DNA from 3 places in the Oceanobacillus iheyensis HTE831 genome. Region 3 is predicted to be linked to each of the others. Evidence: riboswitches for the same ligand, from Rfam matches in the RefSeq annotation. Region 3 holds a riboswitch; each other region holds the start of a gene.

Region 1 (4,291 bases), 300 kb from region 3:
AATTTCCACTTCATATGAACCACTCCTTTATTCTTTAACGTTTATTTACACTCTTTGCAATAAAATCACCAAAATATTGAATAAATTGTACTAGTACAATAAGAACGATTACTGTAGTGAACATTACCATATCATCATAACGATAATAACCGTAGCGAATGGCTAAATCACCGATACCTCCTCCCCCAACAGTACCAGCCATAGCAGAGTAGCCTACTAAACTAATTGCCGTAATAGTGAGTCCACTAATAAAACCAGGTTTTGCTTCTGGATAAACAATATCCTTAATAATTAACCATGGTGATGCTCCAGTTGCAATAGCAGCTTCAATCACACCTCGGTCTATTTCCCTCGCTGCGGATTCTACAATTCTTGCATAGAATGGAATCGCTGCAACAGACAATGATACGGATGCTGCTAATGGTCCTGTTGTTGTATCGACTAGCCACTTTGTAAATGGAAGTAAAAATACTAATAAAATGATGAATGGAATCGAACGAATTAAATTAACAACCACACCTAATGTCGATTTAACAAATCTATTTTCTAAAAATAACCCTTGTTCTGTAACATATAGAAGAATACCAATAGGTAGGCCGATAATTAATGCAACAATTAAACCCAGACCTACCATGAGCATGGTTTCTAAGAAAGCTTGATTCAACTCAGGAAGTAAATTTAAAATACTAGTAAGATACATGTTGAATCACCTCCACTTGCTTTATGCGCTCTTCTAAGTAGCTAATAGCACTACTTATTTCCGAGGGATCTCCGCTTACTTCCATAATGAAAACACCTAATGGTTTGTCTTTTATGTATTCTACTTTTCCATGAAGAATATTTCCTTTCACCTTATGTTGTTGTAACATATCAGATACGACTGATTCAGCAGCAATATCTCCACGAAACTGCAGTTTAAGTAGTGTACCATTACATTGTTTTAGCAACGCTTCAGGTAATTGAAAGTCTAAAACTGTGTGGATAAAGTCTTTCGTTAATTTCTCGTTTGGATCTGAAAAGATATCATATGTCTTCCCATTTTCAATGACTTTACCGTTTTGCATCACAGCGCAACGATCACATATTTCTTTTACTACTTCCATCTCATGAGTAATGATTACAATCGTTATCCCAATTTGTTCATTTATTTTTTTAAGTAGTTTTAAAATTGATTTTGTTGTACTTGGGTCTAATGCAGATGTTGCTTCATCACAAAGTAATACCTTTGGGTTATTCGCAAGTGCTCTTGCTATACTAACCCTTTGTTTTTGTCCTCCACTTAATTGAGAGGGATATTGGTTTGCTTTATCCTCAATTCCAACTAGATTCAATAGTTCTAGAGCTCTTTTATTCCGCTCCAACTTACCAACACCAGCTGCTTTGAGTGCAAATGAGACATTTTCCACTACTGTTTTGGAAGAAACTAAATAGAATCCTTGAAAAATCATCCCTATAGATTGTCTTGCCTTACGTAATTGTTTATTGTTTAGCTCTAATAAGTCAATTCCATCAACAAATACCCTACCCTTTGTCGGCCTTTCCAGTACATTCATACAACGTAAAAGCGTACTTTTACCTGCACCGCTATATCCAACGATGCCATATATTTCTCCCTTTTTGATATCAAGGGAAACTTGATCTACCCCTATCACTCTTCTCTTTTTAGATTCATAGTGTTTCTCGATATTTTCCAACTGAATCATACATAACACATCCCATCAAAAAAACCTTCTTTCATTCAGAAAGAAGGTTTTTACATATCATTACCTTATCTTTCAGAAAAAATTCTGCAGGAAGAAGCACCACTCCGTAAAGGTAGGTTGCTGTGACATCGTAGGTCCTGTTCCCTCCGTCACTCTGGATAAGTTATTCAATTTTATTTTAGAAATAATAAGAATAATCATAATCTGATAATCCAAATTTGTCAATACATTAACGAAAATAAGCTGATAACAAAGTACATGTTATCATAAGTTATTTTTATCAACTAAACCTATTATTTTAGCTAAAAAACTGTAGATTTAACTATCTTTCACTTGTACGTTCAATCATATCTGTTACTGTAATTCCTTCGTACCCCTCTTCTTTAAAGAAACGAAGTATAATTGGAAGTGCTTCTATAGTTGGCGTACGATCTCCACCCGCATCATGAAAAAGAATAATATCTCCTGGTGAAAGATTACCAATCACTTGATTAGCAATGGTTTTACTATCCACATCATCCCAATCTCTTGTATCCTGATCCCAAGCCCACATCGCTACTTTTTGACCTTTTTTCTTTGCAATACTAATAACTGTTTCATTATAGTTTCCTCCAACCGGACGAAAAGTAGCAGGATATTTCCCAGTGATCTTTTCAATAATTTCATTTGTTTTTGTTAATTCATCATTTAAATAGGTAATGCTCCCGTTATGAGTAAACGTGTGATTTCCAATTTCATGGCCTTCTAGAAATGCTCTAAATACAAGTCCTGGATATTTACGTGCATGAGCACCCATCACATAAAATGTACCTTTCATATTATACTGTTCTAATATGTCTAAAATCTCCGGTGTATAATCAGGATGTGGTCCATCATCAAACGTTAAAGCAACAATTTTCTCATCGGTTTCCCCTTCCCAAATAGCATCTCCTGCTTTTTCGAAGTCAAACCGATCTTTTGATAAAACGTTACTTGGTTGCTGTATTAATAAAATAACGATACCTAGAATAACGAGTATAAACTTCCTCATTCCACATTCACCTCAACTCATATTGTTTGATTGTAAGTAAAATCTATACATACAAGCGGTTCTTTCCCCAATACTGATCAATGCTTTGCAAGATATGATTTCGGTATCTTTCCTCGACTTATAACTTTCCTCATGTTGATTGAAACCCGTAGAGAAATATCTAATAAACAGCCCTAAAGAAACGAGGATGCGGTCCATATATGAACCGCATCCTCGTACTTTAGTGTAATGACGTGTTATTTAATTTCTAGATAGCTTAAAATTCTCTACTAATTGTTGTAAGTCTTCTGCTACAGTAGTTAAATCTGCCGCTGAATTTGCAATTTCTTCCATTGAAGCAAGCTGTTCTTGTGTAGATGCTGAAACATTTTCGGCTTCATGTGATACTGTATCACCAATGGAGGCCACACCTTCAAAAAGAGAAGTAAATTGTTTCGTTGCCGTTGATATTCCTTCAATTTCAGTTGTTACATTCATGATTTGATTCGTTATAGAATCTACATATCCAGTAATATTTGAGAAAGATTGATCTGCATTATTAGCAATATTAATCCCTTTTTCAACCTCTGTTGTTGCAGCTTTCATCGAACTCACCGTATTCGCAGTTTCCGATTGAATAGCGCTAATCATTGTCTTAATTTGCTCTGCTGATTGGGAAGATTTTTCAGCAAGTTTTCTTACCTCATCAGCTACCACAGCAAATCCTTTCCCATGCTCTCCGGCTCTTGCTGCTTCGATTGTAGCATTAAGAGCTAATAAGTTTGTTTGCTCAGAAATATCCGTAATAACATCAATAATTTTGCTGATTTCTTCTGATTGATTGCCTAAACCTTCAATATTATTGGATAGCTGATGTGTATTCTCTTTGATAAATTCCATTTGACTAATTGTAGTATTCAATGCTTTGTTACCTTCATTAACAGCTGAAATGGTATTGGTAACAGTATTTGAAACTTCATTCGAACTTGCTTCTATCGTATAAATAGAATCTGTCATTTCCTTCGCTAATTTGGAGCTCTTTGTTATATTGTTATTTAAACTACTCATACCCTCAGCTACTTCTTGTACAGAAGAAGAAATTTGCTCTGTTGCTGATGTATTTTGTTCGGTACTGGCATTTAATTGTTCAGCTGAGGATGCTAAATGATTTGATTTATCTCTAACTTGAAGGATAATTCCATTCAAATTTTCTCGCATTTTATTAAATGATTGAGCTAGTGTACCTAATTCATCATCTCGATGGAGGTGTACCTCATCGCTTAAATCTCCATGACTTATCGTATCACTTGCACTTACAAGATGATATATCGGTTTCGAAATAGAACGAATAATAATGACAATTACTACCCCTCCAAGAATTAATGCAACCGTTATAACAAAGATTGTCGTATTTAAAATTGGGCTCACATTATAGGCTATTTCACTATTAAACATGGTTCCAGCTATTTTCCAACCTGTAATTTCACTTGTAGCAAATGCCAATTGTTTGTCATCACCTTCAAATTGATAGCTGAATTTTCCATTTTCCGAGTCGTATAGCTTGGAGAAAAAATCTTCT
Region 2 (4,291 bases), 760 kb from region 3:
CCTACGGATATAACAAAAATCCCTAAGCCTAATAAATAAACAAATCCTCTTCCCTTTGATTCTAAAGCATGCCCTGCATACGGGCGAATAAGTAATGCTGAAAATGTAAATATACCAACGATAATTCCAACCATTTGATCACTACCGCCTAATTCTTTAACAAATAATGGTATAGTTGGTAATGTCATTTGAAATCCTAGGAAAATAAAAAAATTCGCCACCCATATAAACAGAAAGTCCCTCGACCAAATTTTCTCTTTGCCTAAACTAGCTTTAGTATTTCCTTCCTGCACCATAAAAAAACTTCCTTCTATGTTTAGTTAAGTTACGGTGTTATTATACAAGAATTTTTTGATTATTTAAATCAATCGACTCTCCTAATTTTAGATTAACTAATATTTCGCTTTATGAAATATTAGTATCAAAATAAAACGAGTAATGATTTAGTCTTGTTCCCAGATCTAAATCATTACTCGTTATCTCACTGAATCCATTTCGATTTCCATTGCAGACGAACGCTTTTTAGCAGGTACGGCGTCAGCTAACTTGAAAAAGAAGAATACAATTTCTTACGTTTTTTAATAAAACTTGGCAATTATGAAATTGACTCCAAAGAATTTACTTTTTAACTGTAAGCTGTTCTAATTCTCTTTCTAAGAATTTCGCGACTTCTAACATTCCATACGAGCCATGGTTATCTTCTGCTTCTGAATTATAATTCGTGTTTGTATTTATATCATACGTATAAATATTCCCATCTGCATCTTCGATAAACTCAATTCCAGCGATTTGAATATCATTAGCCGCTAAAACTGTTTCATATTGTTCTATTATTGGGTGACTAAATCCTTCCCGCACTTGGAATTTAGCTGGTTTTTCAACTTCTCCTTCAGCTGGACAAAATAAATCTTCCACCGAGCAAGCATCTGCAGGACATAGCTCAAATCCTTCTGAAGTATCTACTCGAACGGCATAAACAAATTTCCCACCAACGAACTCACAACGAGTGATATAAGCCTCTGGAGATACAATATACTCTTGCAATAATGTTACACCATCAATTGGTTCTTCAAATTCACTACTATTCACATAAGATTGGAGAGCTTGTGTTGAACGAAATAACTGTACACCTAAGCCTTTTCCTGCTCGATTATGTTTGGTAATAAAACTTGTTCCTTCAAACTGTTCTGCCGCTTTTAAGATATTTGCTTTCCCAACTGCTGCAGCTGTTTTAGGCGTTTTCACACCAAATCTTTCTAGTTCCAAGTATTGTTGAACCTTACTTACTTCCAACTGTAGAGCACGACTACCATTAATCACCGTTCTACCATGAAACTCTAACCAAGCTAACACCGCATTTGTAAATTCAGGGGCATAACGATTACCTCTTGTATGTGAGGATGCGCTCATACGATTATAAAATATACCCTCTGGCGGTTCACTTAGTAGATCTATATGCCCTTCTTGAAGTAACCAATCTTCATAAGGAAGTTCCAATTCATCCAATCGTTTTATAAGGTGGTCCGTCCATTCCATATTTTCATGTAAAACATAAATTTTACTCATCATCAGGTCTCCTTTTAGTTTAACGTAGATGTCTTCTTTCTTAATTCTTCCACTCTAGGCATCACTTGCTTAGCAAATCGTTCTAGCTCTTCCAATTGAGGCGAGCATTGTAATAAGAGCTGATCCAACCCTACTTTTTCATATTCTATTATTCTTTCGGCAATTTGTTCAGGTGTGCCTACAAGATTCGGACGTAGTCCTCTATTCGATACAGAGTAATCTTTTATTTGCACTTGTTGTTCTAGTTGGGATTTTGAAGTAAAGTCTTTCATTCCTGCATATCCCTTATCATCTTTTATTGATGTAATTCTCTCCAACTCTTGAAATGCTTCTTCCTCCGAATCTCTGCATATCACATACGCAGCCATACTAAATGATTGCAAAGCTGCTTTATTAAGACTATTTCTCCGATTTTTCATATTAGCAATTTTATCTTGAATTTCTGGTACAGTGCCACCATGCATCACATATGCATCACATAGAGTAGAAATTACTCTCTTTCCTTTTTCACTTTCTCCACCAGCATATAAAATTGGATTCGGTTGTTGGATTGGTTTTGGCGCTAATTTCGCATTCTCCACTTGATAAAACTTACCGTGGTAAGAGAATGTCTCTTCCGTCCATAGCCCTTTTAAGACCTCTAGGAATTCGACCGTTCTATCATACCGCTCATCATGCTCAGTAAAGTCCCCACCATATTGTTTTGCTTCTTCTGACCACCATCCAGAAACTACATTTAGCGTGAACCTACCTCCGCTTAATTGATCGATATTAGCTGCCATTTTCGCTAGTACTGCTGGATTATGATATATCGGCCTAACCGCTGTCATAATTTCGATTTTGTCTGTTACAGCAGCTAACCCAGCCGCTGTTGTCAAAGCTTCTAAAGAATTTGCTTCTATCCCTTTAATATCATTTAAATATAACTCAGCAATTAAAGTCGTATCATATCCCCATTCTTCCGCGTGCTGAATTACCTGTTTTGCATATTCAAAAGTAGGAGGCATCTGTTCATCTTCTACATTACGCAACCACCCTCCAAAAATCGGCAACCAGAAACCATACTTCATTTTCATCCCCCATTATCTATCGTTAGTAATTAAAAAACCCTTTTCATAAAGATAAGAAAAGAGCTCTGTCGCCGACTTCTCTTATCTACCAAGCATAGAATACTTGATGGATTTGGCACAGTATTCAAGCTAGAACCTGTTGCCGAGGCTTCTTTGGGCCATTTCCCTCCACCTCTCAGGATAAGATATTTCATTATTTAGTTTGTTGCCACGATAATAATACAAGTTGATAGAATTGTCAATTAATTTTTTCTTACAAAACAGAGTTGACTTATATGAATTGATATATTAGAATATATAAAAAATTAATACTTCTTATCGAGAGAAGCTAAGGGACCTGGCCTGTTGACGCTTCAGCAACCTCTATCTCCATTAGAAAGGTGCTACCTCCAGCAAGATGTATGTCTTGAAAGATAAGAGTCCAGATTAAAAAAAATCCGCGACGCTCTTATTTATTAAGGGCATCGCGGATTTTCTTATATTAATTTTATTTTTAAAGGAGATTGGTAAAATGAACAACATTGTGACATTGTCCGGCAGCCCCTCCGAACTATCTAGATCTGAAAAAGTACTACATTATTTAGGGAATCAATTAAGTGAACAGAAATTCTATGTGACCCATATTTCTGTTAAAGATGTACCCTATGAGGATTTATTCACAGGAAATTTCCGTAGTACAGCCATTAAGAACATCACTCAAAAAATTCAAATGGCTGACGGTGTCATTGTTGGTTCTCCTGTTTATAAAGGAGCGTATTCAGGTGTATTGAAAGCATTAATTGATATCCTGCCTCAAGATGTACTAAAGCACACACCAGTATTACCAATTATGACCGGAGGCAGCCCTGCACATTTATTAGCAGTTGAGTACACGTTAAAACCGGTTCTTGCAACCCTAAAAGCACATAATCTCAAAGGGTTATACTTTTTAGATGAACAAATCAACAAACATCGCGATATCCCTATTGCCGATGATGAGATACTACAAAGAACGAAGAAACAAGTGGACTATTTTGCTCAGATGGTTGAAGGAACATCAACACAAGCATTAACAACTTATTTATGATAGAACAAAGCTCAAAGAAGAGTGGTCGCTATGAAAAAACCAACAAAGAAATGAGAAAGGAATCATTTACCTTTATAAGAACAAAAGCGCAAGCGCCCGTTTATCACCGTATGTCCTGCGCCCCTGTTTTTCAAGGGGTGGTTCGACTGGTCGAACTTCTTTATTTCTTTGAGATAAAGGAAACACGATAAGCGTATGCGAATCGATGTTGACTTTCACCATTGGCATAAGTGCGACTATGCCTCATAAAGAACATTCGGCAGTCTTCTTTTCACCATGGCATAAGTGCGACTATGCCTCATAAAGAACACTCGGCAGTCTTCTTTTCACCATGGTATAAGTGCGACTATGCCTCACAAAGAACATTCGGCAGTCTTCTTTTCACCATGGTATAAGTGCGACTATGCCTCACAAAGAACATTCGGCAGTCTTCTTTTCGCCATGGCATAAGTGCGACTATGCCTCATAAAGAACACTCGGCAGTCTTCTTTTCACCATGGCATAAGTGCGACTATGCCTCATAAAGAACACTCGGCAGTCTTCTTTTCACCATGGTATAAGTGCGACTATGCCTCACAAAGAACATTCG
Region 3 (4,291 bases):
TGGTACTCTTCGATGTTTAATGTAATACCTTGTTCTTCTAATAATGGTTTCGCTTCTTCTAAAACTTCTGCATGCGGTACACTGGACGCGCCAACAGTTATTTCTGTTGTTTCGTTAGAAGACCCATCCCCTGATGAACCTTCATCACTTGTTCCACAAGCTGCTAATAATCCCACAAATGAAATAGCTAACAAAAATAATAATTTCTTCATCTCTGTATTCTCTCCTTATTAAACATATTATTTATTTCATCAAGTAGTAAAATCAATTGCATAATTAGTTATTTGGTATAAAACTTGAATATTACATTTATATCCTTACTTTTTAATGTTTTCAATTATGAAATTGACTCAAAAGTAACTTGAGTATTTTTTAACGCTTATCGAGTTTCCTTGTAATAGAGTCCCCGATGAATTGGAATATAAATACGATAAGAACGATAATAATTGTGCACCATAACACAACATCAAAGTCTCGACGCTGGAATCCGAAATAATAAGCATAGTTTCCTAATCCACCTGCTCCGATTGCTCCTGCCATAGCGGTGTATCCTATCAAAGCAATTGTGGTAACAGTTAATCCAGACACAAGTGCCGGTTTTGATTCAGGTAATAAAACTTTGAAAATAATCGTTCTCGTTTTCGCTCCCATTGCTTTTGCGGCTTCCACTACACCTTTATCCACTTCATTTAGTGCAATTTCTACTAGTCGTGCATAGAAAGGAGCAGATCCAATTATTAGCGCAGGTAAAGCAGCATTAGGACCACGAATTGTTCCCATCAGAAAATCGGTAAACGGAAATAGCAATAAAATTAATATAATAAACGGTATGGCTCTGAAGATGTTTACAAAGGCTGCAACAATACTATTCACGGTACGGTTTTCCCAAATATTACCTTTCGATGTAAGGAATAATAGTAACCCAAGTAAAATCCCAAAAATAGCTGTCCCTACCATTGAAATCATTGTCATATAAAACGTCTCATATGTTGCTTCAATTAAATCCTCTATTTTAATCCCTTCAAACAAACTACTTAGCATGTTGAATTACCTCCAATTCAACAGACTCTTGACTTTCAATAAAGCTTTTAGCTCGCTCAATTTCGCTTTCATTACCTGTTACTTGAACTACTAATGCTCCATAGCTGCCTGCTTGTGTCTGTGTAATATTTCCCTGGATAATATTTAAATCTACAGAGAATTGTTTAGCTATTTGACTGATTAGGGTTTGATTTGTTGTTTCACCCAAGAAATGAACCCGATATAAAACTCCATCTGGATAATTTTCTATAATTGTTGATATATCACTATCCTCATTAGAACTCATAACTTGTTCAACAAACTTTCTAGTTACTAATTGCTTCGGATTTGTAAATACATCAAGGACTTGTCCTTCTTCCACTACTTTTCCTTGCTCCATAACAGCTACACGATTACAAATTTTACGGATAACATGCATTTCATGCGTAATTAAGATTATCGTTAAATTTAATTTTTCATTAATGTCTTGCAGTAAAGATAAAATTTGATTCGTCGTTTCTGGATCCAGAGCAGAGGTAGCTTCGTCACACAATAATACTTTAGGTGAATTTGCTAGGGCTCTAGCAATACCAACACGTTGTTTTTGTCCACCACTCAGTTGGGAAGGATAAGATTTCTCTCTCCCCTCAAGTCCAACTAAACCAATCAACTCTTTTACTCTCCGTGCTTTTTCTTGCTTATCAACACCAGCAATTTCTAGTGGAAACCCAATGTTGTCCTCAACAGTGCGTGACCATAATAAATTAAAGTGCTGAAAAATCATACCTATATCTTGTCGTGCAACTCGAAGATCATTTTTATTTAACTCTGTTATAACCTGATCTCCAATTGTTACTTTTCCAGATGTAGGTTCCTCTAGTCGATTTATCAAACGTACAAACGTACTTTTTCCGGCTCCGCTATACCCGATCACGCCATAAATATCGCCATTTTCAATATTGAGGGTCAATGAGTCTACAGCTTTGATGTCTTTTTTATTTAATGAAAATACTTTACTTAACCCTTCGATGGATATCAATCTTTATTCCTCCTCTTACTCTCCAGCAACCATTTCGTATAGTTTCCCCATAATTCGTCAAAATAAAAACGCCTTTCTGTAAGAGAACAGAAAGACGTACGTATTTATCGTATATCGTCTGACGTTCTCTCATCTTTCATTTTCTGCAGGAATTGGCACCTTTCATTTAATTATGAAGGTTGCCGCGGTTTCAAAGGGCCAGTCCCTCCACCGCTCTAGATAAGAGATATCATATTGTTAATGGTTATTTTTTATTAATTCAGTGTACCTATCTTAGCATGCGCCTATAGGACTGTCAATTAATTTTTTTACGTCACATTTGAGAATAATTCTGGTTGATATTGTATTAAATAATCATAGATATTCGCAGTTGAATAAAATGTATATATCCTTTCGACAATTTCACCATTTTCAACAAATAATAAGCACGGTACACTTTCAATTTGGTTGTCGTGCATATATTCAGGGTGAACAGCTGCGTTCATTTCGTAGAAAATGTCTTGTCGGTGAAGCCGCTCTATATTCTCCAACATCGCTCTTGCAACCGAACATGTTCCACAGAATGGTGTGTAAATATAAATCACACCTCGTTCCATTTGTTTATTCCATTCCTTCATACATATCACCTTATCAATCTTTTCTTTAAAGTAAATAAGTCGGATTAACCGTAAACCGCGCTCCAATTAATGCATTTGCTAAAACCTTCATAGGTGTAGCTGCAACTTCTCGATACTCACTGCTCACATAAATATGCTCTGCATGAGGTAACTCTCTAGCTAATTGTTTTCTTAATTTCATACCAGAAGGATCCTCGTCTACTAAGATATAGACATCCTTCTCATCTAATTCATACGTTTCTAGTAGTTCATCGAGTTTTTCAACGCCTAAAGTTCCATTTGTACAGACGATTATAACCTTATCATCAATAATTTTTTCAATTTGCCGCTTATCTGACAAACCTTCTACAATAATTACTTTATTAGATTCATTTATCATCATCGCATAGCACTCCTTATGCAAGCAAGAAACATGCTTATTAATCACGATTTGATTTGTATTATAAGGATGACTTCCATTTGAAAGAGCCATCAATACTAGTATTTACATAGGCTCTACAATGAATGTGGTGGTGCTTCTTGTCCTGTCAATGTTTTAAAGATGTAAAAAATGCACCGTTCTCTCTCTTTTGATACCCTAAAGTTGCGACACAAAAGGCAAAGGAGAGAGAACGAATGCAAAACCATTTTATCATAGAAATGTTAGGGATAAAAGATACTAATGTGAAGGTGTGGGATATATCTCAGGGTTCGGATGCTTTGATTGTTGAACTTTATACCGAAAAACGTCAGCAGAAATGTCCGTTCTGTCGATGTAAAACGAAACGGGTTCATAGTTATCGAATTCAACCGATTCAAGGTCCCGTATTACCTAACCAACAGGTAAAACTTTTCCTTCGGAAACGCAGATATTTGTGTAAGGATTGTGGTAAGACCTTTTACGAACGACTTCAAATGATTGATCGCTATCAACGTTGTACCACCTCTCTGCAAGCAGAAGCTTTGATGTATACATCTTCCAGCTCATTTAAAACAGCTGCGAGATGGACTGGGCTGACGGACACTCGCCTTTTGCGACTGTTTGATCGTCGAAACATAAAGACAAACCGAGTACTGCCGAGAGCGATAGCCATAGATGAATTTAAAGGGGACGCCGGAGGAGAACGGTTTCAAACGGTCATTGTCGATGTGGAAAATAAACATATTATTGATATTTTAGAAGATCGAAAAGTGGATACCATTAAAAAGTATCTGCGATCCCGCGATACAGGTCAGGTGGAAATTGTCGTTATGGATATGTCGAAGTGGTTCAAGAAAGCAGTCTGTGATGTGCTTAATCATCCTCTTATTATCGCCGATCGTTTCCATTTCATGCGTCAAGTATATTGGGCTTTGGATGAAGTGAGACGGCAGGTGCAGGCAGATGTCGATAAACCCATCCGTCTTCAAATGAAGAGAAGTAAGAAGTTATTGTGGAAGTCGCATTTTAATCTGGACGAAGATCAAGAAGAAAAAGTTGAAAAGCTTCTAGAGATTGATACCCGTTTAAGAGAGGCCTACCAATTGAAGGTCATGATGGAGAAATGGTTTAAGGAAAGTGATCATCAAACGGCAAGTAAAAACCTAGATCATTGTTTAGCATCCTTAAAGAGGTCAGGGATTGAAGCCTTTCATC

What was found. A riboswitch is a leader RNA that binds a small molecule or an ion and turns the genes downstream of it on or off. The one in region 3 is predicted to bind S-adenosylmethionine.
Region 1: it holds a riboswitch for S-adenosylmethionine, as region 3 does, so the genes downstream of both, OB_RS10805 (methionine ABC transporter ATP-binding protein) here and OB_RS12255 (methionine ABC transporter ATP-binding protein) in region 3, are expected to answer to the same signal.
Region 2: it holds a riboswitch for S-adenosylmethionine, as region 3 does, so the genes downstream of both, OB_RS15695 (LLM class flavin-dependent oxidoreductase) here and OB_RS12255 (methionine ABC transporter ATP-binding protein) in region 3, are expected to answer to the same signal.

Annotation. Positions count from the first base shown of each region.
Region 1 is NC_004193.1:2,132,499-2,136,789, forward strand. It holds gene OB_RS10795 (MetQ/NlpA family ABC transporter substrate-binding protein) at 1-14, opposite strand, end outside; gene OB_RS10800 (methionine ABC transporter permease) at 35-700, opposite strand; gene OB_RS10805 (methionine ABC transporter ATP-binding protein) at 687-1,703, opposite strand; SAM riboswitch class I at 1,766-1,868, opposite strand; gene OB_RS10810 (polysaccharide deacetylase family protein) at 2,026-2,733, opposite strand; gene OB_RS10815 (methyl-accepting chemotaxis protein) at 2,974-4,291, opposite strand, start outside.
Region 2 is NC_004193.1:3,197,816-3,202,106, forward strand. It holds gene OB_RS15685 (MFS transporter) at 1-296, opposite strand, end outside; gene OB_RS15690 (ATP-grasp domain-containing protein) at 619-1,566, opposite strand; gene OB_RS15695 (LLM class flavin-dependent oxidoreductase) at 1,581-2,636, opposite strand; SAM riboswitch class I at 2,715-2,823, opposite strand; SAM riboswitch class I at 2,949-3,056, shown strand; gene ssuE (NADPH-dependent FMN reductase) at 3,148-3,702, shown strand; gene OB_RS18440 (hypothetical protein) at 3,699-3,893, shown strand.
Region 3 is NC_004193.1:2,435,023-2,439,313, forward strand. It holds gene OB_RS12245 (MetQ/NlpA family ABC transporter substrate-binding protein) at 1-212, opposite strand, end outside; gene OB_RS12250 (methionine ABC transporter permease) at 373-1,041, opposite strand; gene OB_RS12255 (methionine ABC transporter ATP-binding protein) at 1,031-2,059, opposite strand; SAM riboswitch class I at 2,186-2,285, opposite strand; gene OB_RS12260 (thioredoxin family protein) at 2,368-2,676, opposite strand; gene OB_RS12265 (toprim domain-containing protein) at 2,702-3,058, opposite strand; gene OB_RS12270 (ISL3 family transposase) at 3,292-4,291, shown strand, end outside.